3 regions of the Pseudarthrobacter sp. MEB009 genome follow, and region 1 is predicted to be linked to each of the others. Evidence: riboswitches for the same ligand, from Rfam matches in the RefSeq annotation. Region 1 holds a riboswitch; each other region holds the start of a gene.
What was found. A riboswitch is a leader RNA that binds a small molecule or an ion and turns the genes downstream of it on or off. The one in region 1 is predicted to bind thiamine pyrophosphate.

Region 1 (10,489 bases):
TGCATCTTTGAAACGCCGATGCGCTGCCCCGTCATCGAGCCCGGCGCGGACAATGACTTTTCCGGAAGTGTCGCAGCCACCCATGCCTCGTGGCTGCTTAACCACCGTGCCTTCAGTCCGGGATACACCGGTCAGACCCTGGCGAACGCAAAAGCTGCCTCCCAGTCGCTGGGCTACCGGTTCCAAGCGACAGCTTTCGCACTGACCCGGGGAGCCGTCAGCGGGCAGAGCGATCTCACTGTAAAGGTTAACAATGCTGGGGTTGCACCTTTCTATTACGACTGGCCGATCCAGGTTGCTGCGGCCGATTCGGGTGGAAAAATAGTTCGGACATGGACTACCTCGTGGAAGCTCTCCGGGGTGAAGCCGGGAACTCCGGTGCAGTGGAAAACAACTGTCGGCGGTGTGCCGCCGGGGTATTACACGCTGCTGATGAGGCCGGTTAACCCGCTTGCGACGGGCGTCCCGCTACGGTTCGCCAACGCATCCCAGGACAAAACCCTGGCTGGTTGGCTCACGCTGGGGCGCAAGTACCTCCCGGCGCCGTGAGCAGGCCGGGGCCTCGTCCTGCTCACGGTGCCGGGTTTGTTGCCCTGTATCCGTCCGGGTTTCCCTGCTGCCACCGCCAGGCATCGGCACACATGCGGTCAAGGGTCAGCGACGCCGTCCACCCCAGCTCGAGGTCGGCCTTCGACGGATCGGCAAGACTCACTGGCGCGTCTCCCGGTCTGCGGTCCACCAGGGCGTAGGGAATGGTGGTACCGGATGCGGCTTCAAACGCTTTGATTACTTCCAGGACGGAGTAGCCTTCACCGGTGCCGAGGTTCCAGGTATGCAGTCCCTCGTGCCTTGCGAGGTAGTCCAGTGCTGCTGCGTGGCCTGATGCCAGGTCCATAACGTGGATGTAATCCCTGATGCCGGTCCCATCGGGGGTGGGGTAGTCGCTGCCGAAAACTCTCACTTTGTCCCTGCGGCCCACTGCCACCTGCGTCACGTACGGAAACAGGTTGTTCGGCGGCCCCTGCGGGTCCTCCCCGATCAGCCCGGAGGTGTGGGCGCCCACGGGATTGAAGTAGCGCAGGAGCGCAATCCGCCACCGGGGATCGGCGGCCTGGAGATCCGTGAGGATGTCCTCGATATGCTGCTTGGTCCTGCCGTACGGGTTGGTCGCGCGCAGCGGGAAGTCCTCCCTGAGCGGCATGTCGGGGTTGGCACCGTAGACAGTGGCCGAGGAGCTGAAGACAAGGTGGCGGACGCCGTGGGCGTCCATGGCCTCCAGGAGGCTCAGCGTCCCGCTGACGTTGTTGCCGTAGTAGCGCAGTGGTTGGCTGACGGATTCCCCGACGGCCTTGAAACCTGCGAAGTGGATGACGGCACCAATATCGGCGCAGGAGAAAATCTCCCGAAGGCAGGACTTGTCCGCAATGTCCCCCTCAACGAAAGAGATGTCCCGGCCCGTGATTTTCTGTACCCGAAGCAGGGATTCAGAGAGGGAGTTGCTGAGGTTGTCGATGACAGTGATGTTGTGCCCGGCCTCGAGCAGATGAAGGATGGTGTGCGAACCGATGTATCCGCAACCGCCGGTGATGAGGATGTTAATGGCTCTGCCTCCGCTGGTAGATGACCCCGCGTTGCGCGGGCAGAACCAGCGACGTCGGGGCAGGGTTCCCTGCGGCGTCCGCCAGTCCCGGGGGAACGCTGATCCGGCGTTTCCGGCGGCCATCCTTGTTGAAGTTCACTGCAGCCCACCCGCCGTTGAATTCGCGCGACCAGACGTGGTGGCGGCCTTTCGGCTTTTCCCTGGGTGTTCCCAGGGACCAGTCCAGCTCGGGGATGTGTTGGGTCCGGCTGTAGTCATCGTGTGCTGTCGCAGTGAAGGAGCCCCGGCCATGGCCGAAAATCCAGAATGCTGCCAGCCCGTACGTGAAATTCGGGTGGTTGTCATCCCCGTTTGTCGGGACGCGCAGAATTGACAGGCCTGGGCCATCAGCCTGCTGGAGCTGTGCTTCTGCCGTAGCCGGGTCAAAGAGGTCCCGGGGGCCGTAGCCAAGCCAGACTTCTTCGAACCCGCCGCCGTACGCGGCGTGGGAAGCCCACCTGCCCGGCACCCGGCGCGACTCGGCGATGTTGGGCACCAGGATTTTCCCGATGCTGTTCAGGGATTGGCCCGCTGCGTGGACAAGGTGATCGAGCCCGTCCCGAAGATCCGCCATCGAGGAAGCCGATCTAATGGGCAGGTTCAGCTGGTAGTAGTCGTCAAAAACATCGTTGTCAGCCATCACGCCGTCGAACGGCGACTCCAGGAGTTCTGCGGTGACATTTTGAACCCAGCGCGCACGGTACCCGGCGTCGCGAACGTTCATCTGCCAATGCCCGCCGTACCCGTTCCACTCGATGCGGGTGCCGTCCAGCCGGGTAGCGAACCACGCCCCGCCCTCCTCCTCGGCTTCGCGGTACGCAACGCCCGAACTGTAGACCGGCCCGGGTTCGTAGTCACGGGTTGATGAGAAGCACTTGTAACAAAGGACCGTCATGTCCGGCCGGAGCCGCTTGAGTTCTGCCGCCGCGTCCGTCTCCCAGGGTTGGAGGATGGCTGCGCGGTAGTGCTTTGCAGCGAAGGCCACCTGGTCCGCAGGGATGGGATCGCCGTAGCGGATCCACGCGCCCACGCCGCTCACAGGTCCACCGGAGCCAGCTCTTCGCCCCGGACCGGGGCCGCTTCCCCGATGACCGGGAGGTCGCCGAGGGCGCGGTAAATCTGGTTGTAGGAGGACATAACCTCGTGCATCTGGAACAGCTCCTGGACGCGGGTGCGGGCATTTGCCGCGTATGAGGCGTAGTTGGCCAGGTTGCCGATGACGGCCTGGATGCCGTCGGCCATCTGTTGCACGTTGCCGGGCGTGACCGTTTCGCCGCAGGGACCGATGACCCGTCCGTCCGCGGTGGTGAGGTTGTCGGAGATCTGCTGTGCGACGCCGCCCACATCGGAGCCGACGGTAGGAATTCCCGCCGCCATGGCCTCAAGAATGACAATAGGCTGTCCCTCGTTGTAGCTGGGGAGGACCAGGAGGTCGAACTGGTCCAGCATGTCCCGAACATGGACAGTGCCGTGGATGGTGACGTGGTCGTTGAGTCCCAGGGCATCGATCTTCGCGAGGCAGGCCTCGTAGTACTCCGGCACGTGTTCGGTTGGCCCCAGAACGTCCAGGTGCAGGTTCGGATACCCGCGGTCGCGCAGGATCTCCATGCTGGACAGCAGATCCAGCAGTCCCTTGATGGGCACAACGCGGGCGATATAGACAAGGTGCCAAACGTAGTCGGGGCCTTCCGCTTCCATCTTTGTCAGTGCGTCCTGACGCGCCCGGAACTTCTCGTCGAACTCGGCAATGACCATGCCGTTGGGCACAACCACCGACTTGTCCATGTCGGCGCCGAGCCGGGCAGCTTCGGTGATGGCACTCGGGTAAAGGTACGTGATGAGTCGTGCGCTGGGGTAGCAGAAACGGCCCATCTCGGTCCACCACGCCATCCACGCGCGCTGCTCTGCGGTCACGTCGAAAGTCCGGTAATCCTCCGCCGTGATGGACAAGGCCATGTTCCGGTCCAGCAGGGTGTTGACCGTGTCGCGGACGTAGAGGTTGTGCTCGGTCAGCAGGAATGACGTGTTGTGGTCCCTGGCCGCGGCCGCGCCGAGCAGCGAGGCGTAGCCGGTGGTATGGGCGTGGTAGACACTGGCCCGGGGCATCGTTTCGCCCAGCACCGCGTAGGCCAGGGAAAAGAAGTTGCGCAGGGTCCAGAAAGAGTTTGCCAGCGACAGGTTCAACTGGGGCATACGATCCTGCAGGGTCTGCATGAATTCCCTGGAACCGAGAAGGGCCCAGAGGGGGTACTGCCGGGTGCGTTCGTTCATCCCCTCGTCAATCAGCTCCCACAGGCCCTCGACGTCGCCGTGTTCCGAAAGTGCGTACAGGGCATCAAAGAACCTGTGCGAGAGCGCTTCGCGTTCCGGTGCCGTCATTCCCAGATCCCTCGATGCGACGCCCTGGAAGTCCTGCCGGTGCTCATCCATGCTGAGGAACACGGTGCGTACCCACCGGACGTTCGACGGCATGCCGTAGAGGTCCGTCAGCGGCGCGTCCGAGTCCCACGTGATGTGGATGATGCCGTAGCTGAGATCGGGGTTGTGGGTCACGATGTCGTGAACCACGGCGGAGACCCCGCCTTTGAGGAAGGGATAGGTGGACTCCATCACGATGGCAACATCCACGTCCTCATAAACGGGCTTGGCGGCTGTTGCCGGCTCGATGGCCGCCGCCGGAGACAAGGTCCGTGGCTTCTTCTTGCCGCTTCTCGCGATCGAGTACATGGTGTTCCCCTTAGCATTTTGGAAGTCAGTCGTGGCGTTGCTGGGTAAAACGGGTCCTTGCCGGGTGATGGGCTGGTTACCAGGTAGTGGCGTGGCGCCAGAAAAGTGTGTATTCCGGTTGGCTCCAGTGACGCTTGTAGAGCGTCCAGGCGATGCCGATGAGGACAAAGTCCACAGCGCCCAACAGCAGGTAGCCGCCGGCCGCACCGGTGAGTGGGCCCAGCAGTCCGCCGGCGGCGAAGGCAAGGACGCAGACCGCCAGGTGGACGGCTCCAATGATCTGGGGGGTGGTCTTCTCGCCGATGAAGTCCAGTTCGTAGCTGAGCAGTGTCAGGACCATAAAGGCCCAGGAAGCCAGGGTGGCGGCCACCGCCAGCAGGGACTGCTGCGGATCAACCCCGGACATCACCAGGGACACTGAAAGTGCCAGCAGCGCTGCGATGGCGCCCGTGAGCAACACGGAGCGGTCAACGACACGGCTCAACCGGCGCGAGCTCCCCTTCAAAGCGCTGATGGGAGCCGCTGCAATGTCCCGGTGCAGGCCGTTGAGGGCCCTGTCCACGCCAGGCGCAAGGTGGACAAAGTAGTAGTTGTAGGCAACGACAGCGGGCAGCATCGCTGCGAACACGGCGACGACGTTGAAGTCGCCTTTGGTGACCAGGAAGAGTGCAAACTTGTCAGCCCAAAGCACGGCTCCCATGAGGAGTCCGCGGACAAGGTCGAGGCCGAACACCCGCGTGCCGAGCCGCTGGGTAAATCCCAGGTGCCGCAGGCCGGAGCGCATGGCCAGGAGCTGCGTTGCCGTGCCCACCAGGGGCGGAAGCCACCACACTGTGGGGGCGATAAAAAGCGCGGCGGCGTAACCGGACCACGCCGCTGCCCACAGGCCCCGGCGGTTTGCCACGTTGGCCAGTACCAGGGACTGCACAAAGAGAAGGTGCAGGACGCAGAGCACCACATAGTCGAGCATCACGGTGGCGGACCACCCTGAGGCCAACCACATGGGAACGGCGAATACGGCAACCAGCGGCAGTGACTGGACGAACATCATGGGCCAGTAACGGCAGAATTTCCGGGTGATGGCTTCGAGGTTCCGCTCGGCCATCAGATCGCCGAGGACCCGGTAGATGGGAAGGCATGCCGCCTGGGCCATCCAGGGCACGGTGATGGAGGATGCCAGCACCACGAGCGTCAGGGGCACCCCATCCACGTCAACGGCAGCCATTGTGGGGCTGACCAACGGGTAGACAACGTTGAGCAAAAGAACGGGTGAAAGGTACAGCAGGAGCGCAGAGCCCAACCTTTCAGTCGAGGCAACTGCCCCGCTGTTGGGACCGGCAATGCCTGGCTTGATGATCAGGGCGAGAGCCAGCAGGAACGGGACCGCTGCTGCGGCAAGAACGGAAAAACCGGCGGAGCCGGGAAAAAGCTGCACGGTTGCCGGCACAAGTGCGGACAGCGCCAGTCCCACCACAACGATCAACGACATCTGGCGGGTGTAGGAATCGTGAAATAAGGACTTCAAGATGATCTGGTTCTTTCCTCTGGATCAAGCCCCTGCCCTCGAGCTGCGGGCATGGAAAAGCCCACCGGTCTCTCTCGTCAGCGATTGAGGCGCGGCAGGCGCGATGGGTACTCATGTTGGTGTTGGGTCGGTTGTGCAGGAGAAGGGGAGTCGACGGCGGACTGGGGGGCCGGCCCGGTCTCAGAGGCAGGCTTCCGCCGCCGACTCCGGCTGGTACCGGCCCCACTTGGAAGGCCGGAAATCTACAAATCTAATTCCACGCAAAACTTCACGGAAAAACCCGAGTAGGCAGTACTCTATTTTTTTCCAATGCACTACTTGGTTTCTTGGTAGCGCCGCTGGAATGACCCAACCCAGCGGCCTCCGCTGGTAAACCATTGCGTCCGGTTCAGGCAACAAGAAACATTCAATCAACCACTCCTCAGAAACTACTTTGAGAAAGATCAAGATCTGATCAATGCTCGAAAAGATTCTCAGGAATTCCTCAGTATTAGCCAAGGCCAGTTGCTGAGGACCTGTTCGCCCACGTCAGTAGCCGATGGCCTGCTGTTTTGCCGCGCCGTGACGCTGTTCACAAACGGCCGACGCGCATTATCGTCGACCCCATTCACAACCCTGGGTAATGTGATGCGGATCGCACGTCGTAAGCTTTTGTCCGGATCAAATGCCGGCACCCTGCCGGGCCTGGAAATTGACGGAGAATATCATCGAAGATACCCCTGGAGTCCGCATCAAAAAGGGACCTGATCCCAAGGCTGGTGTTTGCCTGAATTTCCCACTGAGCCATCCGCGGGGTTGGCGGTGCCGAATCCACAGGTAATGCATAAAGCCCGGGCCGGCTGTGCGTGCCGGGACAGTTACTACATGGAAGGAAGCAGTTGTGGAGCGCGGTGTAGCAGTAGTGATCGAGGACGACAACGACGTACGGGCTGCGCTTGCTGCGATCTTCCGGCAGGCAGGGTTCGCCGTGCACCAGGCGTCATCGGGTGCTGAAGGACTGGACCAGGTACGGACGCACAACCCTGACATCGTGACCCTCGACATCGGCCTGCCGGACTTTGACGGGCTTGAAGCGTCCCGGCGCATCAGGACCTTCAGTGACGCTTACGTGGTGATCATCAGCGGGCGTGCAGACGAGGCGGATGCGTTGCTTGGCTTTGAGGCGGGCGCTGACGATTACATCGTCAAACCCTTCCGTGCCCGGGAACTTCGGGCCCGCATCAAGGCGATGCTCCGCAGGCCGCGGGCCTCCAGCCCGGGTGGGGCGGGCAGCAGCCAAGGGGACGCCGCTGCGGGTTCCGGTGACGGGACTTTCACGCGGGAGGCGACGTATGACAGTTTCGACTACGTCCACAAGGGCCTGGCTTTGCACGAGGGAACCCGGCAGGCTGCCGTGGACGGCGTACCCGTCGCCCTGACGCGGAGCCAGTTCGACATCCTCCTGGTGCTGATGAAAAAGCGGCGGACCATCCAGGCGAAGGCCGACCTGGTGCGCTACCTTCGCCATGACAGCTACGATGGCTCCTTTGTGGGCGCCACGGAGGAGCGCGCGGTGGAGGTCCACGTCAGCAACCTCCGTAAACGTCTCGGGGAAAACCCCAGGAAGCCGCGGTGGGTGGAGACGGTGCACGGTGTGGGCTACCGCCTCACGCCGCCGGTGCCGCGCCGGCAGGGCAGGCAACAGGACTGAATGCTGAACCCGCTGCTTTTCAGCTGCCCTGGGCCGGGGTGAGGATTTCGCGCAGGGCTTCGACCACCAGGTTGTGGTCCTGGACCTGCGGGAGGCCGGACACCGTGACGGTGGCGACGGACCCGACGCCGGCCACGTACAACGGGAATGACCCGCCGTGGGCTGCGTAGCGGGACTGGTCGAACCAGGCGTTGTCCTCGATCCGGCCGCCGTTCCGCCGGCCCCGAAGGCCCACCAGCAGGGACGGCACCTCGTAGCGGGCCGCTGTGGCCTTCTTCGCCCGGATCCACTGCTCGTTGTCCGGAGTGGCGCCGGGAAGCGCCACGTGGAAGAGCACCTGCTCACTCCTGGAAATATCAATGGCAATGGGCAGGCTCCGCTCCTTTCCCAGCTCCACCAACAGCAATCCGAGGTTCAGGGCGTCATCCAGCGAAAAGCCGGGAAACTGCAGTTCCCTGGTCTCGGCTTCGATCCTGGCAATGAAGGCCTCCAGCGAACCCTCAGGCTGGGCATCGGCGGAGTCCGGATCGAAGTCGGTCACAAGCGGTGAATTGGCGGTCATGGCCCACAATCTACCCCGCCCAGGTGTAAACTGGGCAGGCCCAACAGGGCAGCTTTAACCAACCACTGAAACATTCAACGACAGGGGAGCGCAGCCGTCGGGCATCACTGGCATTTGCCAGGATCCGCAGGTGGGCGCTGAGAGTGCGGACAGCCGCAGACCCTCGAACCTGATCCGGTTAGTACCGGCGCAAGGGAGTCGAGTTCTCGAAGTGCGCGGAAAATGGCGGCAGCAACCGCCACCCGTGTCCACTTTCCCCTCCTGTTACCCAGGAGGACCACCATGAGCACTGCAGCAATCAAGAAGACCACCAGCAGGTCCTGGCGCGTCGTGGACATCGTCGTCGCGGCCCTGATCGCGATTGCCGGCGGCATCATTTTCTGGGCCTGGTCCCAGGGTGCCGCGGCCGTTTCCGCGCCGATGAACGCCGTCTATCCGCCCCTGACCGGCCTCCTGGCCGGCGGCTGGATGATCCCGGCCGTCCTGGGCATGCTGATCATCCGGAAACCAGGTGCCGCGCTTTTCTGCGAAACCATCGCCGCGACGGGTGAGCTGTTTATGGGCTCGCAGTACGGCGCGTCGGTGCTGTTTTCCGGGTTCGTCCAGGGCCTGGGCGCCGAGATCATTTTCGCCATCTTCGTCTACCGGAAGTTCAACCTTCCTGTCTCCCTGCTGGCCGGCGCGGGTGCCGGACTCTTCTGCGGCCTGAACGATTCGTTCGCGCCGTGGGGCTGGAACATTGCCTATTCGGGCGGCGACAAACTCGCCTACATCGTCTTCACCGCCATCTCCGGCGCAGTCATCGCCGGCGCCCTCTCCTGGATCGCCACCCGCGGCCTGGCCAGGACCGGCGTGCTGGCTTCCTTCGCCTCTCGGAAGGCCGCATCGGAGCCTGCCTTCTCCTGATGCCTGCACCTTCCCAGCACGGCAGCCCGGCGGTCCGGCCCGCAGCGGTCAGTGCCCACGGGTGGGGCTGGCGCCATGCCGGCCGTACCAGGCCCGCCGTCCGCGCCCTTGACCTGGATATCCGGCCCGGCGAGCGGGTCCTCCTTTTGGGCCCCTCCGGAGCCGGTAAGTCCACGCTGCTTCACGCCCTCGCAGGGGTGCTGGGGGATGCGGACGACGACGGCGAAGCGGCGGAGTCGGACGAGTCCGGTTCGCTGCTGGTGGACGGCGCCCCGCCCAGGTCCCGGCGCGGGCGCGCCGGCCTGATGCAGCAGGACCCGGAAACGCAGGTGGTCCTTTCCCGGGTGGGCGACGACGTTGCTTTCGGCGCCGAAAACCTTGCGGTGCCCCGCGACGACATCTGGACCCGTGTGCACGAGGCGCTGGCCGACGTCGGGCTTTCCCACCTTTCGCTGGACCACCCGACGTCGGCCATCTCCGGCGGGCAGAAGCAGCGCCTGGCGCTGGCGGGAATCCTTGCCATGCGGCCCGGCCTGATCCTGCTGGATGAGCCAACGGCGAACCTGGACCCGGCCGGGGTGCTGGAGGTCCGCGACGCCGTGGCCAGGTGCCTCGACAAAACGGGGGCCACCCTGGTGGTGGTGGAGCACCGCGTGGGCGTGTGGAAGGACCTGGTGGACCGGATCGTGGTGCTCCAACCGGGATCAGCGTCGGACCCGGCCGTGCTCCTGGACGGGCCGCCGGATACCGTGCTGGAAGGCGCCAGGGAGATGCTGAAAACCGCCGGTGTCTGGGTCCCGGGGTATGCCCCTGCCACGCGCCACCGCACGGCGGGATCCCCGGCCGACGGCGACCTGCTTCTTGCCGCGGACAATCTGGCGGTGTCCCGTGAACGGCCCCGCCGCAGCAGGTTCCGCAAAATTCCGCCGGTTCCCGTCCAGGAAGGAATCGACGCGCAGGTAATTTCCGGGCAGGCGCTGGCCATCACGGGTCCCAACGGCGCCGGAAAATCCACCTTCGCCCTGACGCTGGGCGGATTACTGGCTCCTGTTGCCGGGACCGTCGAGGCCGCTGCCACTCTTGGCCAAGGCGCCGGACCGGATCCCTACCGCTGGAAGGCCGAGCAGTTAATCGAGCGGATCGGCACGGTGTTCCAGGAGCCTGAACACCAGTTCGTCACCGGCCGGGTGCTGGACGAACTGCAGTTCGGTCCCAGGCACCTGGGCCATGGCGCGGAACGGGTGGATGAGCTGCTGGAAAGGCTGCGGCTGACCGGTTTGGTGGACGCGAATCCCTACACGCTCTCAGGTGGCGAAAAACGGCGGCTTTCCGTAGCCACCGTCCTGGCCGCAAGTCCCAGGGTCCTGATCCTGGACGAGCCCACCTTCGGGCAGGACGCCAACACCTGGGCCGAGCTGGCATCGTTCCTCACCGAACTCC
Region 2 (10,489 bases), on a different contig from region 1:
ACGTTGCCCAGCGTAGCCCGGTTTTTTCCGAACGGGCAGGGACGCTGCCGCTACGCGTCTGCGGATTCCAACGCGCTGCGCAGGGAAGCCGCGGCTGCTGCGGGATTCGGGGCATCGGTGATGGCGCGGACCACCACCACCCGGCGGGCCCCAGCGGCCACCAGCTCACCGATGTTGCCGTCATCCACGCCGCCGATCGCGAACCAGGGAACGTCGTCGCCGGCTGCGGCCGCGGCGTAGCGCACCAAGTCGAGTCCGACGGCGGCCCGGCCGGGTTTGGTGGGCGTGGCCCAGACGGGCCCCACGCAGAAGTAGTCCAGCGCCGCAGGTCCCGCGGCTGCCGTGAGGGCCGCGTCCACCTGGTCCGGGGTGTGGCTGGACAAGCCGATGGCGGCGTTGCCGTTGAGCAGGGTGCGGGCGGCGGGCAGCGGCAGGTCCTTCTGGCCGATGTGGAAAACCGGGGCGCCGGACAGCACTGCGACGTCGGCCCTGTCGTTGACAGCCCAGAGCCGGCCATGCCGGACTGCGGCTTCCTTCAGCACGGCCAGGAGCTCCAGCTCTTCGGCCGCCTCGATGCTTTTGTCGCGAAGCTGGATGATGTCCACCCCACCGGCAAACGCCGCGTCGACGAACCGGGCAAAGTCGCCGCGGTCCTTCCGGGCATCGGTGCACAGGTACAGCCGTGCTGCGTGGAGCGCGGCCGCGCCGGGAGCGGTGGCCAGGGGATCAGCGGCGGCAGGGGAGTGGGTCACATTCATGGCTGCCAGCCTAGTTCCTCTAGACTGGCCGGGTACTGCGGGAGCCCGCGGCAGCTGTCACAAAGCGCCGGGCTGAGAGGGCGTCAGAGCCGACCGCTTGACCTGATCCGGGTAATGCCGGCGTAGGGAAGGAGACACATGGGCGCCCTGCCTGCTACCCCCGATGACCGCCCGCACGGAGCGTTGGAAGCCGACGTTGCAGTGATTGGCGGCGGCGTGGTTGGCCACAGCATCGCCTGGGAGGCGTACCGCTCCGGCCGGTCCGTGCTCCTGATCGATGACGCGCCGGGCGCCGGTGCCAGCTGGGCCGCCGCCGGAATGCTGGCGCCGGTGAGCGAGCTGCATTACCAGGAAGAGGACCTCCTGGAGCTGATGCTTGCGGCCGCCGCCCTCTGGCCCGGTTTCGCCGCGGATCTCGCCGTCACCGGCGGGGACCCCGGATACCTCACGACGCCGACCCTAGCCGTGGGCGCCGACGCCGCCGACCGCCGGGCGTTGATGGACCTGCGCGCTGTGCAGCAGGCGAACGGTTTGACCGTGGAACCGCTCACCATCCGGGAGGCCCGCCGCCGGGAGCCATTGCTGGGCCCCGCCATCGCCTGCGCCTTCGATACTCCAGCAGACCACCAGGTGGATCCGCGGCTTCTGCTGGCCAGCATGCGGCGTGCGCTCGCCGGCGATCCGTTTGCGGTAGCGGCCAAGGCCAGCGGCTTGCTGTGGGAAGACGGTGCCGTCGCAGGTGTGCAGCTCGCCGGTGGCGGGACGGTCCGGGCGGCCGAAACCGTGGTGGCCAACGGGCTGCAGGCGGCAGCACTGGGTGGCCTTCCCCCCGGCCTGAGCCTGCCGTTGCGGCCGGTACACGGCGACATCCTGCGGCTCGCCGTGCCACAGCACCTGCGCCCACTGCTGGGCTCCACAGTCCGCGGTCTGGTCCACGGCGTCCCCGTCTACATCGTGCCGCGGCAGGATGGCACGGTGGTGATCGGCGCCACCCAGCGCGAGGATGCCCTGGCCGGCCCCACCGCGGTCTCCGCGGGTGGGGTGTATCAGCTTCTGCGGGACGCCCAGGCCCTGGTGCCTGCCGTTGCCGAGCTCGAGCTGCTGGAGAGCACCGCCCGGGCACGGCCCGGCACTCCGGACAACGCTCCCCTCCTGGGCCGGGTGCCTGCACCGGACGGCACCGGTGCGGACGCGGGCTTCGGGATGGCCGCGCACGTGCCGGGCCTGATCATTGCCACCGGCTTCTTCCGCCACGGCATCCTCCTGGCCCCCGCAGCCGCAGCCATCTGCCGCGACCTGATGGACGGTCACGCTGATCCCCGTTGGGCACCCTTCAACCCCGCCCGGTTCTCCGGTTTTGCCCCTCACCTTCCCCGCACCATCAAGGAGACAGCATGAACATCACCCTGAACGGAACTCCACATGCGGTGGTGGACAGCGCGTCCATCAGCATGCTGGTCAGCCAGGTCACCGGCCGCGTCCTCGCAGCCAATGGGCAGGCCGCCGACGGCGCACGGCTGGGGGTGGCGGTGGCGCAGAACGCCCAGGTGGTGCCGCGCAGCCAATGGTCCGCCACGGCGCTCGCGGACGGCGACGACGTTGAACTCGTCACGGCAGTCCAGGGCGGTTAGGGCCATGGCCAACACCAACACCGAACTGCTGAACCAGGCCGGTGGCACAGGCCGCGATGACCTGGTCATTGACGGCGTCGCCCTGGCCTCGCGGCTCATTATGGGCACCGGTGGCGCCCCCAGCCTCGACGGGCTCGGAGCCGCCCTGATCGCTTCCGGGACGGCCCTGACCACCGTGGCCATGCGCCGGTACTCCACGGCAGAAACCGGCTCGCTGTTCCAGCTGCTGGTGGACCACGGCATCCGGGTCCTGCCCAACACCGCCGGCTGTTTCACCGCCCGCGACGCCGTCCTGACCGCCGAACTGGCCCGCGAAGCACTGGAGACGGACTGGGTGAAACTCGAAGTCATCGCCGACGAACACACGCTGCTGCCGGACGCCGTGGAACTGGTGGATGCCACGGAACAGCTGGTTAACCGCGGCTTCAAGGTGTTTGCCTACACCAATGATGACCCCGTCCTGGCTTTGCGGCTGGAGAACCTCGGAGCCGCCGCGGTGATGCCGCTGGGCTCACCGATCGGCACCGGCCTGGGCATCCTCAACCCCCACAACATCGAACTGATTGTTTCCCGCGCCTCGGTGCCGGTGGTGCTGGACGCCGGAATCGGGACGGCATCCGATGCTGCCCTGGCCATGGAGCTGGGCTGCGATGCCGTGCTGCTTGCCACGGCCGTGACCCGCGCCCAGAACCCGGTCCTGATGGGGGAGGCCTTCAAACACGCTGTCAAAGCCGGCAGGATGGCCGCAGCGGCCGGCCGGATCCCGCGCCGGGAACATGCGTTGGCTTCCTCAGCCATGGCCGGCCGGGCCGAATTCCTCTAAGCCGGCTGCCGCCGTCGGACGCCCTTAAAGTCCTGTGGCCACCACCTCAACGGGTGGTGGCCACAGGACTTTGGCTTGGCGTCAGCGCCGCAGCACCGCAGTGAGCCTATCGGTGTCCTGCCGGGCCCGGGTAGAGCCCAGGTAAACGGCGGCGGCCACGGCGGCGGCAGCCCCCAGCACGATGGGCAGGACCCACGGCAGCCAGGTCAGGCCGGGACGGTACCCGAAGCCCGCAGCCATCAGGATGAGCCAGGCAAGGGCCGCGACGCTTACCGAAACGCCGGCGGGCAGGCCTGCCCCGTACTTGGCATGGCGTTTGTCATTGGCCCACACTATTAACCCCACCGCGACGGCGGCCAGGACAACGATGGTCAGCGAAAGCATGGGGCTCCTTTATTACCTTGCAGGCAGCGCGTCAGAACTGGCCGAAACCGACCCGGCGGGCTTCTTCGGCACCGATTTCCACGTACGCGAGGGCCTTGCCGGGAACAATGACCAGACGGCCCTTTTCATCCTTCAGGCGCAACTCGGTGCCTTTGGTGATGGCCTCTTCCACAACCTTGGCCACCGAATCCGCGTCCTGCGTGGATTCCAGCACAATTTCGCGGCCAACATTCTGAATGCCGATCTTAATTTCCACAGGGGGCCTCCCAGCCAGTCAAAGTTCGTTGCTGATGTCTCCTTTGTAGTCTAGGACTCTTTGGGGAAGCGAGAGATTCCGCGCCAAGCTAAACGGTAGATCAGGTCGCTGGCCACATTGAGGTCCAGGTTTCCGTCCGTTTCAAGCCAGTACCGGGCGCTGACCTGCGCCATTCCGGCGAGGCCGCGGCCCAGGAGCTCAGCTTCCAGGTGCGGAAGCTTGGTGTCCTCGGCGATGACGTGCGCGATGGCGTCGGCAAAGGTCCTGTTAAAGGTTTCCAGCCGGGAACTGACGTCCGGATCGTTGATCAGGTCCGATTCGAAAACCAGCCGGTGGGCCTGGTCATCGCTGGCGATGAACTGGAAGTAGGCACGCATCACCGCCTGGACGCGCTCGTCGTTGTCGGTGGTGGAGTTCAAGGCACCCATCATCAACGCGGTGAGGGAGGTCAGGTGGCTGTCCAGGAGAGCCAGGTACAGCTCCCGTTTGGAGGGGAAGTGCTGGTACAGCACCGGCTTGCTGACATGGGCCGTTTCGGCGATCTCGTCCATGGCGGCGCCGTGGTAGCCGTTGGCCACAAAAACTTCCTGCGCTGCTGAAAGGAGTTGGGCGCGCCGCTCGTCCCGGGGGAGCCGGGCGGAGCGTTGGCCTGCAGGGCGCGGGGAGGTGGGCGGAGCTTCGGCGTTCGGGTGATCAGCCCGTGCATCAGGGACCACGGTTGTCCCTCCTTCCATTGCAGTTACATAGACACTTTACTGCCGGGTAATATGACCGCGCGGTATCCCGGGGCATACATTGAAGTATGGCTTCGATGTTCACCGCAAATGTGTCAGCAGAAACCCTTGAACCGCTGGTGGAACCCGCGGCAGGGCTCAGCGCTGAAGAGGTGGAGCGCTACTCGCGGCACCTGATCATTCCGGAGATCGGCGCGCTGGGCCAGCGCCGGCTCAAAAATGCCAAAGTGCTGGTTATCGGCGCGGGCGGACTCGGTTCCCCCGCACTGCTGTACCTGGCGGCTGCCGGGGTGGGGACCCTGGGCATCGTTGATGATGACGCCGTGGACCTCAGCAACCTGCAGCGCCAGGTCATCCATGGTGTGGCGGACGTGGGGCGGCCAAAGATCGAGTCCGCCCGGGACGCCATCGCGGAGCTGAACCCACTGGTGGACGTCCGGCTCCACAACGTCCGGCTGGATACATCCAACGCCCTGGAGCTTTTTGCCGGCTATGACCTCATCCTTGACGGCGCGGACAACTTCGGCACGCGTTACCTGGTGAACGACGCCGCAGCCATCCTGGGCAAACCCTACGTGTGGGGGTCCATTTTCCGTTTCGACGGCCAGGTCAGCGTCTTCTGGGAGAAGCACGGACCCACCTACCGGGATCTCTACCCCGAAGCCCCGCCCGCCGGGTCAGTGCCCTCCTGCGGCGAGGGCGGCGTCTTCGGGATGTTGTGCGCAGCCGTGGGCTCCCTGATGGTGACCGAAGCGGTCAAGCTGATTACCGGCGTCGGGCGTTCACTGCTGGGCCGGGTGGCGCTGTTCGACGCGCTGGGCGGCAGCTGGCGCGAAATCCGGGTGTCCAAGGACCCGGCCGCGGAGCCCATCACCGAACTGGTGGATTATGACGCGTTCTGCGGCATCACCCCCGACGTTCCCACGGACACCGAGCACACTGTCACCGCCACCCAGCTGGCCTCCATGCTGGCCTCACGGAAGGCCGGGCTCCGGGACTTCGAGCTGGTGGACGTGCGGGAATCCGGTGAGTACGACATTGTCCGGATCGAGGGCGCGGTACTGGTGCCGCAGGGCCGGATCCTGGCCGGGGAAGCCTGGGGCGAGCTTCCGCAGGACAAGGACATTGTGTTCCACTGCAAGGCCGGGACCAGGTCCGCCAATGTGCTGGCCGCGGCCCGGAAAGCCGGTTACCAGCGCGTCAGCCACCTTGACGGCGGCATCCTGTCCTGGGTTCGCGACGTGGAGCCCAACAAGCCGGTCTACTGACCCCGTTGCGCTATCACCTCTGGTCGCAATAAGGGCCCGCAGGGGACCATAAGTGATAGGGCAACGCGGGGGTGCGGGGCGGGTCAGGCGGTTTCGAGGCCCTGGTGACTCTGGTGGCGCTGGTGGTCCTGCCGGCCCTGATGGTCCACGGGGCATTCGGCCTGCGTGGCCTGCGCTGCGGGCTGGTCCACCGTGATGCCGTAGAGCGCCTCCAGGGCGGCCACGTACTCGTCCTGCTGGCCGTTGGCGGCGAGTTCCCGTGCCCGGACGGTGGGGACGTGCAGGAGCTGCTTCACCATGCGGCGGAGCGCGAACTCGACCTCTTCAGCAGCTGCCGTGCAGCCGTGCCGGGCCCGGACCTTTTCCATTTCGGCGTCCAGGACGTTCATGGTGTGCCGGCGGAGGGCAACGATCGCCGAATCGACGGAGCGTGCCTCGCGTTCCTGCTCGAAGGCGCTGGCGGCAGTCCTGACAATCCCGCTGGCCTGGGCCAGGGATTCGGCCTGTTCCTGCGGCGCCGCGAGGCGCACGGATTCGAGGGTGAGCAGTTCCACGCCGTCGAGTTCTCCGACGGCGGGGTCGAAGTCATGCGTCAGGGCAAGGTCGATGGCGATCAGCGGCTGCGGGGAGCCGGCGCGGACCTGCGCCAGTTCGTCGGCTTCAACGCGGGTATCCGAGCCGCTGCAGCCGATCATGACGTCAGCCGCGGCGACCGCGGAACGCAGGGAATCGGCGTCGAGGGCCGTGCCTCCGCGGGTGGCTACAAACCCTTCGGCGCGCCCGGACGAGGAGAAAACCGAGATATCGGTGCAGCCGCGTTCGCGAAGCAGCGCCATGGTGGCGCCGGCATAGGCGCCGGTACCGAAGACGACGACTTTTTTGGCGGCCCAGCCGGGGTTTTCGGAGAGGTCGGTGGCCAGGTCCAGCGCCACGGAGACGATGGAGAGGCCCCGGGAGCCCAGGGCGGTCTGCGCGCCGACGTCCTTGGCGGTCTTGGAAGCGGCCTGGAAGAGCCGGACCAGGCCGGGGCTGGCGGTGCCCTCGTGCTGGGCCATGATGAGGGCACGGCGCACCTGGCCGGCAATTTCGCGTTCGCCCACGACGGCGGAATCCAGTCCCGCGCTGACGGCAAACAGATGCTTGGTCACTTCAGTGCCGGTCCGGGTGCTCAGGGACCGGGAAACGAGCGGTTCGCTAAGCCCACTGGCATCGCTGATCCGGGCCACGAGCGCTGCGCGGGCCGCTTCGACATCATCAGGATGCGGCGCCTCGCCGTAGATTTCGTACCGGTTGCAGGTGGCAAGGACAACCGCACCCGACACTGCCGGCGATCCGGTCAGCATGGATGTAGCGATACCGGAGGAACCGTTGCTCAACTGGGCAACGGTCTCAAGGTCGATGTCGGCGTGTGTAGCCACCAATGAAAAAAGAACCACAACGGACCAATCATAGCTTTTTCGCGGCTCGGTAGAACAACTGCGGCCGCCGGGAAGGGCAGATGGCTGCTGTGATTCCTGCCACGGGGGCTCCTGTCATGGTTTGCGGCGCCTGCCCGCCGTTATCTTTTGCCGCCGATTTTGGGCACAATCGAGAGCATGACTTCCAGCCCTGCCGTGTCCGCTGCCGGCGTCCTAGCGCCAGACCACCCGCTGTTGGATGGCCGCACCACCGATTCCCCGCTGATCACCGCCTACCGTGGCGGCAAGCCGTCCCGCCGTCCCGTCTGGTTCATGCGGCAGGCCGGCCGTTCCCTGCCGGAGTACATGAAGGTCCGCGAAGGCGTGGCAATGCTGGACTCCTGCCTCCGGCCGGAGTTGGCCTCGGAGATCACCCTCCAGCCCGTGCGGCGCCACGACGTGGACGCTGCCATCTTCTTCTCGGACATCGTTATTCCCCTGAAGCTGGCCGGTGTGGGCGTAGACATCGTCCCCGGCGTTGGCCCGGTGCTGGACAAACCGGTCCGGACAGCTGCTGACGTGGCGGCGCTGCCGCAGCTGACGTGGGAGGCCCTGGAGCCCATCCGCGAAGCCGTCCGCCTCACGGTGGCCCAGCTGGGCAAAACCCCGCTGATCGGCTTTGCCGGCGCGCCGTTCACCCTGGCCGCATACATGGTGGAGGGAAAGCCGTCCCGCGACCACCTGGGCCCGCGGACCATGATGCACGCTGACCCAGAAACCTGGAACGCGCTGGCCAACTGGGCAGCTGACGCTTCCGGCATGTTCCTGCAGGCGCAGCTTGAGGCCGGCGCCTCCGCAGCCCAGCTTTTTGATTCCTGGGCCGGTTCGCTGGGCCTGGCCGACTACGAGAAGTACGTTGCCCCCGCCTCGGCCCGCGCCCTGGACCACGTCCGCCACCACGGTGCCCCCCTCATCCACTTCGGCACCGGCACTTCCGAGCTCCTGGTGGCCATGCATAACGTCGGCGTCGACGTCATGGGCGTGGACTACCGGCTGCCCCTGGACGAAGCCAACCGGCGCCTGGGCGGAAGCGTCCCACTGCAGGGGAACATCGATCCTGCCCTGCTGCCCGCCCCTTGGGAGGTACTGGAAGCCCATGTCCGTGAGGTCATCGCCGCCGGCTCCGCAGCCCCGGGCCACGTCCTGAACCTGGGCCACGGCGTGCCGCCCGAGACGGATCCGGCAGTCCTGACCCGCGTGGTTGAACTCATCCACTCCATCGCACCGGAGTAGTCCGGTGGGCACGTTGGCGGCGCAGCCCGGAGCCGCCCTGGTGATCGGTGGCGGCATCTCCGGCCTGCTGGCGGCCAGGGAACTGTCGGCCGCCGGGCACGCCGTCACGGTCCTCGAAGCCGGTAGCAGCTGGGGCGGCTGCATCGGCAGCCACACGCTGGCCGGGCTCACCCTGGACAGCGGCGCCGAATCCTTTGCCACCCGCAGCGACGCGGTGGCCACCCTTGCCGCTGAGCTGGGACTGGCCGGCGAAATTGTGGCACCGCGTCCCGGCGGCGCCTGGGTCCAATTGCCGGATGGTCCCCGCGAGCTGCCTAAAACCGGCGTCCTGGGCATACCCGCCAACCCGTGGGACCCGGAGGTCCGCCGGTCCCTTGGCCTGCTGGGCTCCCTGCGCGCCTCCCTGGACCGCTTCCTGCCGGCCTCGGTGGGCACTTCCGCTCCCGTCACCAGCGTGTCCGCCCTGGTCCGGGTGCGGATGGGCACACGCGTCCTGGAACGTATGGTGGCCCCCGTCGTGGGTGGCGTGCATTCGGCGGACCCGGGACTGCTCGACGTCGACATGGTGGCCCCGGGGCTGCGGGCAGGAATCAGGGACCACGGTTCGCTCGCTGCCGCGGTCTCCGCCCAGCGCCGGGCCCGTGCAGGGACTGCCACCGGGTCAGGGGCTGCCACCGGCAGCGCTCCCGGCCGGCCTGCAAAAGCCGGCTCCGCTGTGGCCGGACTGGCCGGCGGCATGCATACCCTCGTAACCGCGCTGGTAGCTGACCTTCGTGGCCGTGGCGTTGCCCTCCTCCCGAATACCGCAGCCGGCAGCGTCACCAGGAACCCGTCGGGTTGGCAGGTCACCACGCCCGGACAGACTCTTGCCGCAGCCCTCCTGGTGGTGGCTGTGGACGGCCCGGCCGCCGTCGGCCTCCTGGAAAACGCCGTGCCGGCCATTGCGGGCAAGCAGCCCGCGTCCGGCCCGGACGTGAAACTGGTGACCCTGGTGGTGGACGAGGCAGGCCTGGACGCCCGGCCCCGCGGCACGGGCGTGCTGGTGGCGCCAGGCACACCCGGCATCGAGGCCAAGGCACTCACCCACGCCACCGGGAAGTGGGACTGGCTCGATGCAGCGGCTGGCCCCGGCCGGCATGTGCTCCGGCTGTCCTACGGAAAGGTCGATGGCGCCGGCGGGCAGCAGGCGGGCCCGGAAACGGACGGGGACCTCCTGGCAGCTGCCTTGCGCGACGCCACCGCCCTGTTGGCGCAGGCTGTCGGCCCGGACCACGTGGTGGCCTGGGACGTGGTCCGGTGGCGCGGCGCCCTGCCGTTCGCCGCGGTGGGCCACAAGGCCCGGGTGGCCGACATCCGGGCGGCGTGCACGGCCGCCGGCAACCTGGCCGTGGTGGGTGGCTGGGTGGCGGGCAACGGCCTCGCCGCAGTGGTTTCCGACACACGGGAACAGGCGCGCATCCTCATCGGCTGACCATCGTTGCTGGTCAGCGCCGGGTGTAGCGGAAGGGCGCCGAAAACGCGCGTTGTGGGCCCGGGTCACGGACTTCACCCTGCCCCGAACGGGCGGCTAGGGTCGGTGCCCATGGTTTACAACAGGTCCAGGCCAGCACTGTCCTCGGCCGGTATCCATGGGGGAATCCGGCGGGGCGCGGCAGCTGCGGCCATCGGAACGGTACTGGTCCTTAGCTCCGGAGCCGCGTCGTCATGGGGTGCGGATGCGCCGCCCTCCGCGCCGCAACAGAAATCCCGGCCGGAGGCAACTTTTGCGGCAGCCGAGGAGAAGACCCCGGAGCCCGCGCCGGGGAAATCCACTGCCCCTGCCACCACGCCGGCCTCCACGGCTACGGGGTTTCCCACAACGCCGGCCAGCACGGCACCGTCGCCCGGATCGCCGTCGGCCGTTCCCGCTGCCACTGCACCAGCCACTGCGGCGCCGGCACCCACC
Region 3 (10,489 bases), on a different contig from region 1:
GCCAACCGGATCACCAGGGCCATGGAGGCTACCGTAAACATCACCGACCCCACGCCGCCCAAGCCACGGAACACCAGCAACTGCCAGTAGTCCTGGGCGAAGGCGCAGGCCGCGGTGGAGGCCGCCACGATGAGCAGCCCGCCCACGTACACGGGACGCTCACCCAGCCGGGCGATCAGCACCCCGCCGGCAGGCGCAAACACCAGGCGCATAAACGCGAAGATGCTCACAATGACGGCCGCCGCTGTTGCCCCCACGTCGAAGGTTGTGGCGAACTGCGGCAATACCGGCGCAACAAGCCCGAATCCGAGGGCAATCAGGAACGCGGCGGCAAGCATCACCTTGATGTCCCGCGGCAGGCGCTCGCGTGGCGGCCGGAGCCGGGCCAAAATCCGTGCAGTGGCGCCGCCGGTGCGCGGTGTTGCGGTCATGATGCGTGATTCCTTGCCGGGTGGGACGCCGGGATCCGGCGAAAGTGCAGAAACATAACCGTAACAAGGCGGATATGCACCATTTACTTCCTAGAGGTTGTTGTAACAGGCCCGCAATCTAAATCCTCCGCGAGCGAAACACGGCGCCGACACACTCGTTACAGGACGCAAACGGCGTTGGCAGGCGGAGAACTCCGCAAGATTCGAGTGAGAGAGGACGTGCACCATGGAACTTACCGCAGGTCACGTATGGGTCATGGTGTCTGCAGCGCTAGTGCTGCTGATGACACCGGGCTTGGCATTCTTCTACGGCGGCATGACACGCGCCAAAGCAGCACTGAACATGATGATGATGAGCTTCATCTCCATCGGCATGGTGGGCGTTGTCTGGATTCTCTGGGGCTACTCCATGTCCTCCGGCGATGGCTTCCTCCAGATGGTGGGCAACCCCTTCGCCAAGTTCGGATTGGAAGGCATTGACACCCCTGACGGCCTCATCGCCGTTGGCTTCGGCGCCACCTTCGCCATCATCACCGTCGCGCTCATCAGCGGTGCGATCGCCGACCGCGCCAAGTTCGGCGCCTGGACCGTGTTCGTCCCCGTCTGGGTCACCCTGGTGTACTGCCCCCTGGCCTACATGGTGTGGGGCGGTGGCCTCTTCAGCACGGAGGGTGCCGTTGGTGCAGCGCTCGGGGAAGCCATCGACTTCGCCGGCGGCACCGTGGTGCACATCAACGCCGGCGTCGCGGCACTGATCCTCGTCTTCATCGTGGGCAACCGCAAGGGGTTCGGTAAGGACCCCAACCACCGCCCGCACAACATCCCGTTTGTGATGCTCGGCGCGGCCATCCTGTGGTTCGGCTGGTTCGGCTTCAACGGCGGCGCGGCCACCACCGCAGAGCAGGGCGGCCTCATCTGGATCAACACGCTGGCAGCACCCGCAGCGGCAATGCTCGGCTGGCTCGTCACCGAACGCATCCGCGACGGCCACCCTACGTCCCTCGGTGCCGCATCAGGCGTCGTCGCAGGCCTCGTGGCCATCACCCCGGCCTGCGCCAACGTCAGCCCCGTGGCCGCCCTGGGCCTCGGCGTGGTGGCCGGTGTGGCCTCCGCCCTGGCGGTCGGCCTGAAGTTCAGGTGGGGCTTCGATGACTCGCTCGACGTCGTCGGTGTGCACCTCGTCTCCGGCATCATCGGCACCGTGGCACTGGGCTTCATCGCCCTCCCCGAAGAAGGCGTGGGCGGCGGCCTCTTCTACGGCGGCGGCATGACCCAGATGTGGGCCCAGCTCGCAGCAGCCGGCATCGCCATCGCCTACTCAGCGGTGATGACCACCATCATCGCCCTGGCAATCCACAAGACCATGGGCTTCCGGGTCTCGCAGGAACAGGAATCGGTGGGTGTGGACCTCAGCCTGCACGCCGAGACCGCCTACGAGTTCGGTGTTGGCGGACACGGCGGCAGCTTCTCCCCGCTCCACGACATGATCACCGGCAAGTCCCAGCCCGAAGCGGCTGGCAGGAATGAAGCAGCAACAGGCAAGGAAAGCGTGGGGGCATGAAACTGATCACTGCAATCGTCAGGCCGGAAAAGCTCGAAGCAATCCGGGAGGGACTGGAATCCTACGGGGTCCAGGGCCTGACGGTCAGCGCAGCCAGCGGTTACGGCCGGCAGCGTGGCTATACGGAGGTTTACCGCGGCGCTGAGTACAACGTGGATCTCCTGCCCAAGATCCGGGTGGAGGTGCTGGCCACCGATGAGCAGGCGGATGACATCCTCGACGTGATCATCGCCAGTTCCAACACCGGCCGGGCCGGAGACGGCAAGGTCTGGACCATGGACGTCTTTGAGGCAGTCCGGGTCCGCACCGGGGAGCGCGGCGTGGCCGCGATCTAGCACTGGCAGCGAAGCAATAAGGAAGGGCAGGGAACCGGTCAGGTTCCCTGCCCTTCCTGCGTTGCCGGGGTGAACGGCCCCCGGGCCCGGCAGCGGCCTACCTGGCCCCGGCGGCTCCGGACCAGGACGCGGGGCCTTCCGATCCGGCGTCGTACTCATCCAGCGGCACCTCGCCGTCCTGCCACGCCTGCAGCACCGGTTCAACAATGCGCCAGCAGTCCTCCGCGGTGTCGCCGCGGACGGACAGCAGCGGATCCCCGGTAAGCACACCTTCCAGGACTTCGCCGTAGGGGAGCAGGTCGGCGCCGCTCAGTTCGGCCTCCAAGGTGGTCCGCGTCAACGTGAAGAGGTCCCCTGGCCCATCCACGTCGACGTCGAACTGCAGCGTGTCCGGCCCGAACCCGATCCGGAGTTGGTTGGGGGAGTCAACACCGCTGAAGCCCTTGGGCAGGTGCGGGACGGGCCGGAACGTCACCACCGCCTCCTTGCGTTTGGCGCCCAGCGCCTTCCCTGACCGCAGGATGAAGGGCACACCCTTCCAGCGCCAGTTATCGATGCCGACCTGGACTTCGGCAAGGGTTTCGGTCCCGCGGGAGGCATCCACGCCTTCTTCGGCGGCATAGTCCGGGACGTCCTTCCCGCCAACCGTGCCGGCGGTGTACCGCGCCCGGCGGGTGGACCGGTTGAATGGTCCGTTGACGCTGCTGGCGCGCAGCACCCCGGCGATGGCGTCGCGGAGGTCCCGCTCGTGGATGCTGGCAGGCGGCTCGATGGCCATCAGCGCCATGATCTGCAGGAGGTGGCTCTGGATCATGTCCCGCAGCGCTCCGGCGCCGTCGTAATAGCGGGCGCGGCCTTCCAGGGCCAGGTCCTCGTCGAAGATGATCTCCACCTTCTCGATGTGCTCCCGGTTCCATACCGGCTCCAGGAAATTGTTGGCGAACCGCAGGCCCAGAATGTTCAGCACCGTGGCTTTGCCCAGGAAATGGTCCACCCGGTGGATGTGGTCCTCCGGCACCAGCCGGGCCAGGGTCCGGTTCAGCTCCCGGGCAGACTCGGCACCGGCCCCGAAGGGCTTTTCCATCACCAGCCGGGTGCCGGCGGGAACCTCCTCCGGCCGGAGGACCCCGCACGCCAGCTGGCTGATCTTCGGCGGCAGGGCGAAGTACACCGCGACCGGGCCATCGAGTGTCCGCAGCAGCGAGGCCAGCCCGTCTTCCGCCGTGACATCCAGCTGGTGGTAGCTGCTGGCGGCGGCCAGGGACTTCAGGGCCGCCGCGCCGTCGGCGCCGGCCTCTGCACCTTCAGCGGCGAACGACGCCTGCAGCCGCTCCTGCCACTGCGCGGCTGTCCACGGATCGGAGCCTGCACCCACCAGGGTCAGGCCATCGGCGCGGCCGCGCACCACCAGGCTGGCCAGGCCCGGCAGCAGGAGCCGCCCGGTCAGGTCGCCGGAGGCGCCAAGGATGAGCAGGGTCCGTACAGTTGTTTGGCTCGTCATTTTGCCAGCATGCCATCATGCGGGCCCGACTTGGTACCCTAGATAGTCGAGTCCCGATCATCCACTGAAAGAAGTTCACGGCGCGTGTTCAATTCACTCTCTGACCGGTTGACAGCAACCTTCAAGAATCTTCGTGGCAAGGGCCGCCTGACTGAGGCTGATGTTGATGCCACAGTCCGCGAGATCCGCCGCGCCCTCCTGGATGCCGACGTCGCTGTATCCGTGGTCCGTGAATTCACCGGCCGGGTACGCGAACGCGCCCTGGGCGCCGAGGTCGCAGCCGCGCTGAACCCCAGCCAGCAGATCGTCAAGATCGTGAACGAGGAACTGGTGGAGATCCTCGGCGGCGAAACCCGCCGGATCCGCCTGGCCAAAAACGGCCCAACCGTCATCATGCTGGCCGGCCTGCAGGGCGCCGGTAAGACCACCCTGGCCGGCAAGCTCTCCAAGTGGCTGAAGGCCCAGGGCCACAGCCCCATCCTGGTGGCCTGTGACCTGCAGCGGCCCAACGCCGTCACCCAGCTCCAGGTGGTGGGCAAGCGAGCCAACGTGCCGGTGTTCGCACCGCACCCGGGTGCCACCTACACCGAGCTCGACCACCCGGCAGGCGATCCTGTTGAGGTTGCCCGGGCCGGTGTCGAGGAAGCCCGCCAGAAGCTGCACGACGTGGTGATTGTGGACACCGCCGGCCGCTTGGGCGTGGATACGGACATGATGGAGCAGGCGCGCCAGATCCGCCGGGCCATCGTCCCCAATGAAGTCCTCTTTGTCATTGACTCCATGATCGGCCAGGATGCCGTGAACACGGCGCTCGCCTTTGATGAAGGCGTCAACTTCACCGGCATTGTGCTGTCCAAGCTCGACGGCGACGCCCGCGGCGGTGCCGCCCTGTCCGTCGCGTCGGTCACCGGCAAGCCCGTGATGTTTGCGTCCACCGGCGAAGGCCTCGACGACTTCGAACTGTTCCACCCCGACCGGATGGCTTCGCGCATCCTGGACATGGGTGATGTGCTCACGCTCATCGAGCAGGCCGAAAAAAACTGGGACAAGGACGAAGCAGCCCGGATGGCGAAGAAATTCGCCGATCAGGAAGACTTCACCCTGGACGACTTCCTCGCCCAGATGCAGCAGATCCGCAACATGGGCTCCATGAAGAAAATGCTCATGATGATGCCGGGTGCGCAAAACATCCGCCAGCAGCTCGAGCAGTTCGACGAGCGCGAGATCGACCGCGTCGAAGCAATCGTCCGGTCCATGACGCCGCACGAGCGCGTGGCCCCCAAGATCATCAACGGCTCCCGCCGGGCCCGCATCGCCCGCGGTTCCGGTGTCCACGTTTCCGAGGTCAACGGCCTGCTGGAGCGTTTCGCCCAGGCGCAGAAGATGATGAAAAAAATGGCCCAGGGCGGCATGCCGGGAATGCCCGGGATGCCTGGCATGCCCGGCGCCGGTGGCGGTGCCCGCAAGAACGCCAAGAACGCGCCCAAGAAGAAAGCCAAGTCCGGCAACCCGGCCAAGGCGGCCCAGGAGCTCAAGGACGCGGCAGCCCGGCGCGCAGCAGGCCCCAAGGCGCTGCCCACCGGGGCTGCCTTCGGCCAGCAGCAGGGGGACTTCGATCCCTCGCAGCTCAACCTGCCCAAGGGCTTCGACAAGTTCCTCGGGAAGTAGCCCAACCAAGTAGCGCCAAGTGCCGTTCTGAACACTCAGGACGACACTTGGCGCTACCCGGTTGGGATGTCGGTACCGTCGAATAGGGTTGGGACATGGTCAAGCAACGGGTGGTGTTCGTGCACGGCGAGGGAAGCTTCGGCGCGGCCGCCTGGCCCCGGCAACACGGCATGGCGCTCACGTACGACGCCTTGTTCCTGCGCCGGCACGGCTACGATCCCGTCGCTGAACCAGTGGAGTCCTCCTTCGGGGCGGACACAGCGGTGATCCTTGAGGCACTGGCCGACGACGGCCGGGGAACCGCCGGCGGGCACGTTGTGGCGCATTCACAAGGGGCAGTGGCGGCCATGATGGCCGCCGTCGAACGGCCGGACCTGGTCCACTCCCTCACGCTGGTGGAGCCGGCCTGCCTGTCGCTGACAGCGGGCCTGCCTGCCACCGCCGCCCACATCAGGCTGATGCAGCCGCTTTTTGATGCCCGGCACCAGCTCAGCGACGAAGACTTCCAGCGTGGGTTTGTCCGCCGCGTGTACGCCACGGACCTCCAGGAGCCCACCTCGCTGGAGGAGAAGCGGTCCGCCCGGCGGCTGCGGCTGCAGGTACCCGCGTGGGAAGCGCCGCTGCACATTGTTCCGGGTGTGCCCACCCTGGTGCTGACCGGAGGCTGGGAACCACTGTATGAGGAAATCGCCGGCTACCTCCGGGAAACCGGCGCCCTGCACCGCATTGCTGCGGGCGGGCACCGGCCCCAGGACTCCCCGGACGGCGACCACGCCATCCGGGGATTCATCAGCGACGTCAGCCGTGGAGTGCAGGCCAAAGCATCCTGACCGGCCGCCGGCAGAAGCTGCCTAGCTTCCTGCCGGCATCACCGGCTCCGGCAGGTAAACCTTTCCGCCGGAAGCGAGGAACTCGTTGCTTTTTTCCCGCATGCCGGTGGCCATCTCCGCCAGCGCGGCCTGCGCTTCCGCGGAGCCGTATTCGTCCCGGATGTCCTGGCTGATCCGCATGGAGCAGAACTTGGGCCCGCACATGGAGCAGAAATGCGCTGTTTTGGCCGGTTCCGCGGGCAGGGTCTCGTCGTGGAAGGCCTCCGCCGTGACGGGGTCCAGTGACAGGGCGAACTGGTCCCGCCACCGGAACTCGAACCGTGCCTTGGACAGGGCATCGTCGCGTTCATGCGCTCCCGGGTGGCCTTTCGCCAGGTCAGCGGCGTGTGCGGCGATCTTGTAAGTGATCACGCCCGTTTTGACGTCATCCCGGTTGGGCAGGCCCAGATGCTCCTTCGGTGTGACGTAGCAGAGCATGGCCGTGCCGTACCGGGCGATCTCCGTGGCGCCGATCGCTGAAGTGATGTGGTCATAACCCGGAGCGACATCCGTGACCAGCGGTCCCAGGGTGTAGAAGGGGGCGCCCTTGCACAGCTCCTGCTGGCGTTCCACGTTCTCCCGCACCAGGTGGAAGGGCACGTGGCCCGGGCCTTCAACCATCACCTGCACGTCGTATTCCCAGGCCCGCTGGGTGAGCTCGGCCAGCGTGTCCAGTTCGGCGAACTGGGCGGCGTCGTTGGCGTCGGCAGTGGCACCCGGCCGGAGGCCGTCACCGAGGGAAAACGCGACGTCGTACCGCGCGAATATTTCGCACAGCTCGTCAAAGTGCGTGTAGAGGAAGTTCTCCTGGTGGTGCGCAAGGCACCAGCCGGCCATGATGGAACCACCGCGGGACACGATGCCGGTGACGCGGTTGGCGGTGAGCGGCACGTAGCGGAGCAGGACGCCGGCATGCACCGTCATGTAGTCCACGCCCTGCTCGCATTGCTCAATCACCGTGTCCCGGAAGATCTCCCAGGTCAGGGCGTTGGCTTCGCCGTTGACCTTCTCCAACGCCTGGTAGATGGGCACGGTCCCGATCGGGACCGGGGAGTTCCTGATGATCCACTCCCTCGTGGTGTGGATGTCATCGCCGGTGGACAGGTCCATCACGGTGTCGGCGCCCCACTGGGTGGCCCACTGGAGTTTGTCCACCTCATCGGCGATCGAGCTGGTCACCGCGGAATTGCCGATATTGGCATTGATTTTCACCAGGAACGCCTTGCCGATGATCATCGGCTCGGACTCGGGGTGGTTGATGTTGTTCGGGAGGATGGCGCGGCCGGCGGCGAGTTCGCTGCGCACCAGTTCAACGTCGCAATTTTCGCGCAGGGCCACAAACCGCATTTCCCGGGTGACGATGCCGTTCCGGGCATAATGCATCTGCGTGACGTTCCGCCCGCCGACGGCGCGGCGGGGCACCGGATGCGCTCCCTTCCACTCCGCGGAAGCCGCTCCGCGGCGCACCGCGGACCGGCCGTCGTCGAGCAGGTTCCGTTCCCTGCCGCCGTACTCCTCTGTGTCCCCGCGTGCCGCGATCCACTCCGTCCGGAACGGCGCCAGGCCCAGGACCGGATCACTTCCAGGGCCCGCAGTCCGGTAGGTCCGGAACGGGGAGTTTGCGGTACCTCCGGGGGAGGGCTCCAGCGCAATTTCCGTCACCGGAACTCTGATCCCGGCGGCCTGGTCTTCGAGGTAGGCCAGCGAGTGCGAGGCCAACGAACGGGTCTCCGCCCCCGTGCCGTCCCCGGTAGCAGGCAGATTTTGGGCAGGGTTGAACGGTGTTTTGGATGTATTCAAGGAATACTCACTTCCTTCGCCGGCATTACCCGGACAGGTTCGACGGTCGCAGGCTGCGTCAGCCCGATCTCAGCCCCTGCAGGGGCACCCGTGTGGTCACCAAGAAGCTACCACAAGCCCCGACCGGGGGTGTGTCACACTGCGGTGCTAGCCTGCATGCGTGACCACTAGCCCACATAAGGCCCAGGACGGGCCGCCACAAAAACCGTTTCCGGGCCCCCGGCGGCCGTCCGCTTTTCAAGGTGCGCGACAGTGACCCAGGTACTGGAGTTCAGCGGCCCGGTCCTCACCGGACCGGATACCGTGCGGCACGGCATGTGGTCGGTCGATGGCGTGCTGACGTTCAACCGGCCGCGGCAGGCACCCGGGAAAACCCTCGACGGGTGGGTCCTTCCCGGTTTTGTGGACGCGCACTGCCATCTGGGCCTGGGGCCGGGTGGCGCCGTGGGCCGGGAAGAAGCAGAGCAGCAGGCCCGCACGGACCGGGACGCCGGCACCCTCCTGGTCAGGGATGCGGGCGCACCGCTGGATACCCGCTGGCTGCAGTCAGGACGGGAGTTCCCGGTGCTTATCCGGGCCGGCAGGCACGTGGCCCGCACGCGGCGGTACCTGCGGGGATTCGCCGAGGAAGTGGAGCCGGCTGACCTGGTCCAGGCGGTGCGGAAGCAGGCGCGCGACGGCGACGGCTGGGTCAAGCTTGTGGGCGACTGGATTGACCGGGATGCCGGTGACCTCGCACCCTCCTTTCCTGCCGCCGTCGTCCGTGACGCCATCGCGGCGGCGCACGACGAAGGCGCCCGCGTTACCGCCCACTGTTTTGCAGCGGACACCCTGGACCAGATGCTGGACGGCGGCATCGACTGCATCGAACACGCCACCGGGCTGCAGCCACGGCACCTGCCGCGTTTCGCTGAACAGGGGGTACCCATCGTGCCCACCCTCATCAACATCGCCACCTTTCCTGACATCGCGGCCAGGGCGGAAGCGAAGTTCCCGCGCTACGCCGCACATATGCGCTCACTGTGGGAGCGGCGGGCGGAGCGGGTGCTGGAAGCCTTCGAGTCCGGGGTGCGGATTTTCGCGGGCACCGACGCCGGCAGCGTTATCCGGCACGGCCGGATCACGGACGAGATCCTTGCCCTGCATGGAGCCGGCCTGCCCATGGCCGCAGCACTCGATGCGGCCTGCTGGGCGGCCCGGGACTGGCTGGAAGCGGAAGGCATCCGCGAAGGGGAGCGGGCCGACGTCGTCCTGTGCGCAGGGGACCCGCGCCTCAACCCTCTGGACATCACCCGGCTTTCGCACGTGGTGCTTGGCGGGGAGTTGATTCGCTGAAGCCCTCGCACCTCGCTTGGAATAAATTGAAGCTTCAAGTAATTTTAAGAGTGAAGGCCCCCGCACCGAGGGCCCAGCACCAGGAGCACCCAATGACCGCAGCAGCCAGCAGCAGTGACCTTCTTCCCGCCGACCTCACCATGGGCACCGTGATGCTCAAGGTAGGCGACATGAAGGTCATGACCGATTACTACCAGCGCGCGCTCGGCCTGGAGGTGGTGGCCGAGCAGGACGGTGGACTGTACCTGGGCCGGCTGCAGAAGCCGCTGGTTCACCTTGCCCCAGCCCCCGGCCTGAACCTGCCCGGCATGGGAGAGGCGGGACTCTTCCACACCGCCCTGCTCTTCGAGGACCAGTCGGCGCTGGCCGCTACGGTGGCCTCCGCCGCCCGGTTTGAGCCCCGGTACTTCACCGGCAGCGCCGACCACCTGGTCAGTGAGGCCTTCTACTTCAATGACCCCGAGGGCAACGGCATTGAGCTGTACTGGGACCGGCCGCGGAGCAACTGGTCCTGGAACGGCACCGATGTGGTGATGGACAGCCTGGCACTTCCCCCGCAGCGCTACCTGGATACGCACCTCACCGAGGAATCCGTGGCAGGCCAGCAGGCCACCGGCGCCGGAGTGGGCCACGTCCACCTCCAGGTGGGCGATGTGCAGTCCGCCCATGACTTCTACGTCGGTGTCCTCGGCTTCGAAAAGACCGCCGGCTGGCACGGCCAGGCGCTCTTTGTCTCCGCCGGCCGCTACCACCACCACATGGCCATGAACGTCTGGAACAGCCGCGGCGCAGGACCCCGCAAGGACACCCTGGGCCTCGGCGAGGTACTGATCCAGGTACCGGCCGGGGACGACGTCGGATCCCTCGCCGACCGCCTCAAGGTGGCCGGCATCGCCGCCCACCACACCGGCGCCGAACTGCGCTTCGAGGATCCGTGGAAGAACAGCATTCGCGTCGCCGCAGCCTGAAGCCCGCGGCGGTGGCCGTGC

Region 2: it holds a riboswitch for thiamine pyrophosphate, as region 1 does, so the genes downstream of both, thiO (glycine oxidase ThiO) here and QRN07_RS05495 (ECF transporter S component) in region 1, are expected to answer to the same signal.
Region 3: it holds a riboswitch for thiamine pyrophosphate, as region 1 does, so the genes downstream of both, thiC (phosphomethylpyrimidine synthase ThiC) here and QRN07_RS05495 (ECF transporter S component) in region 1, are expected to answer to the same signal.

Annotation. Positions count from the first base shown of each region.
Region 1 is NZ_JARVTC010000006.1:148,702-159,190, reverse strand. Features, by position in the region: gene QRN07_RS05530 (DUF4832 domain-containing protein) at 1-549, shown strand, start outside; gene galE (UDP-glucose 4-epimerase GalE) at 572-1,600, opposite strand; gene QRN07_RS05520 (putative glycoside hydrolase) at 1,596-2,678, opposite strand; gene pelF (GT4 family glycosyltransferase PelF) at 2,675-4,366, opposite strand; gene QRN07_RS05510 (hypothetical protein) at 4,443-5,891, opposite strand; gene QRN07_RS05505 (response regulator transcription factor) at 6,772-7,581, shown strand; gene QRN07_RS05500 (heme-degrading domain-containing protein) at 7,601-8,143, opposite strand; TPP riboswitch at 8,216-8,357, shown strand; gene QRN07_RS05495 (ECF transporter S component) at 8,426-9,049, shown strand; gene QRN07_RS05490 (ABC transporter ATP-binding protein) at 9,049-10,489, shown strand, end outside.
Region 2 is NZ_JARVTC010000007.1:279,541-290,029, forward strand. Features, by position in the region: gene QRN07_RS07185 (RNB domain-containing ribonuclease) at 1-2, opposite strand, end outside; gene thiE (thiamine phosphate synthase) at 51-758, opposite strand; TPP riboswitch at 786-904, shown strand; gene thiO (glycine oxidase ThiO) at 897-2,156, shown strand; gene thiS (sulfur carrier protein ThiS) at 2,153-2,389, shown strand; gene QRN07_RS07205 (thiazole synthase) at 2,394-3,212, shown strand; gene QRN07_RS07210 (hypothetical protein) at 3,294-3,596, opposite strand; gene QRN07_RS07215 (DUF3107 domain-containing protein) at 3,628-3,852, opposite strand; gene QRN07_RS07220 (TetR/AcrR family transcriptional regulator) at 3,903-4,568, opposite strand; gene moeB (molybdopterin-synthase adenylyltransferase MoeB) at 4,655-5,854, shown strand; gene QRN07_RS07230 (glutamyl-tRNA reductase) at 5,938-7,290, opposite strand; gene hemE (uroporphyrinogen decarboxylase) at 7,450-8,544, shown strand; gene hemG (protoporphyrinogen oxidase) at 8,549-10,015, shown strand; gene QRN07_RS07245 (hypothetical protein) at 10,132-10,489, opposite strand, start outside.
Region 3 is NZ_JARVTC010000011.1:142,301-152,789, forward strand. Features, by position in the region: gene QRN07_RS10420 (MFS transporter) at 1-431, opposite strand, end outside; gene QRN07_RS10425 (ammonium transporter) at 658-1,992, shown strand; gene QRN07_RS10430 (P-II family nitrogen regulator) at 1,989-2,327, shown strand; gene QRN07_RS10435 (glucose-6-phosphate dehydrogenase) at 2,425-3,828, opposite strand; gene ffh (signal recognition particle protein) at 3,913-5,496, shown strand; gene QRN07_RS10445 (alpha/beta fold hydrolase) at 5,592-6,326, shown strand; gene thiC (phosphomethylpyrimidine synthase ThiC) at 6,348-8,165, opposite strand; TPP riboswitch at 8,160-8,267, opposite strand; gene QRN07_RS10455 (amidohydrolase family protein) at 8,418-9,500, shown strand; gene QRN07_RS10460 (VOC family protein) at 9,593-10,468, shown strand.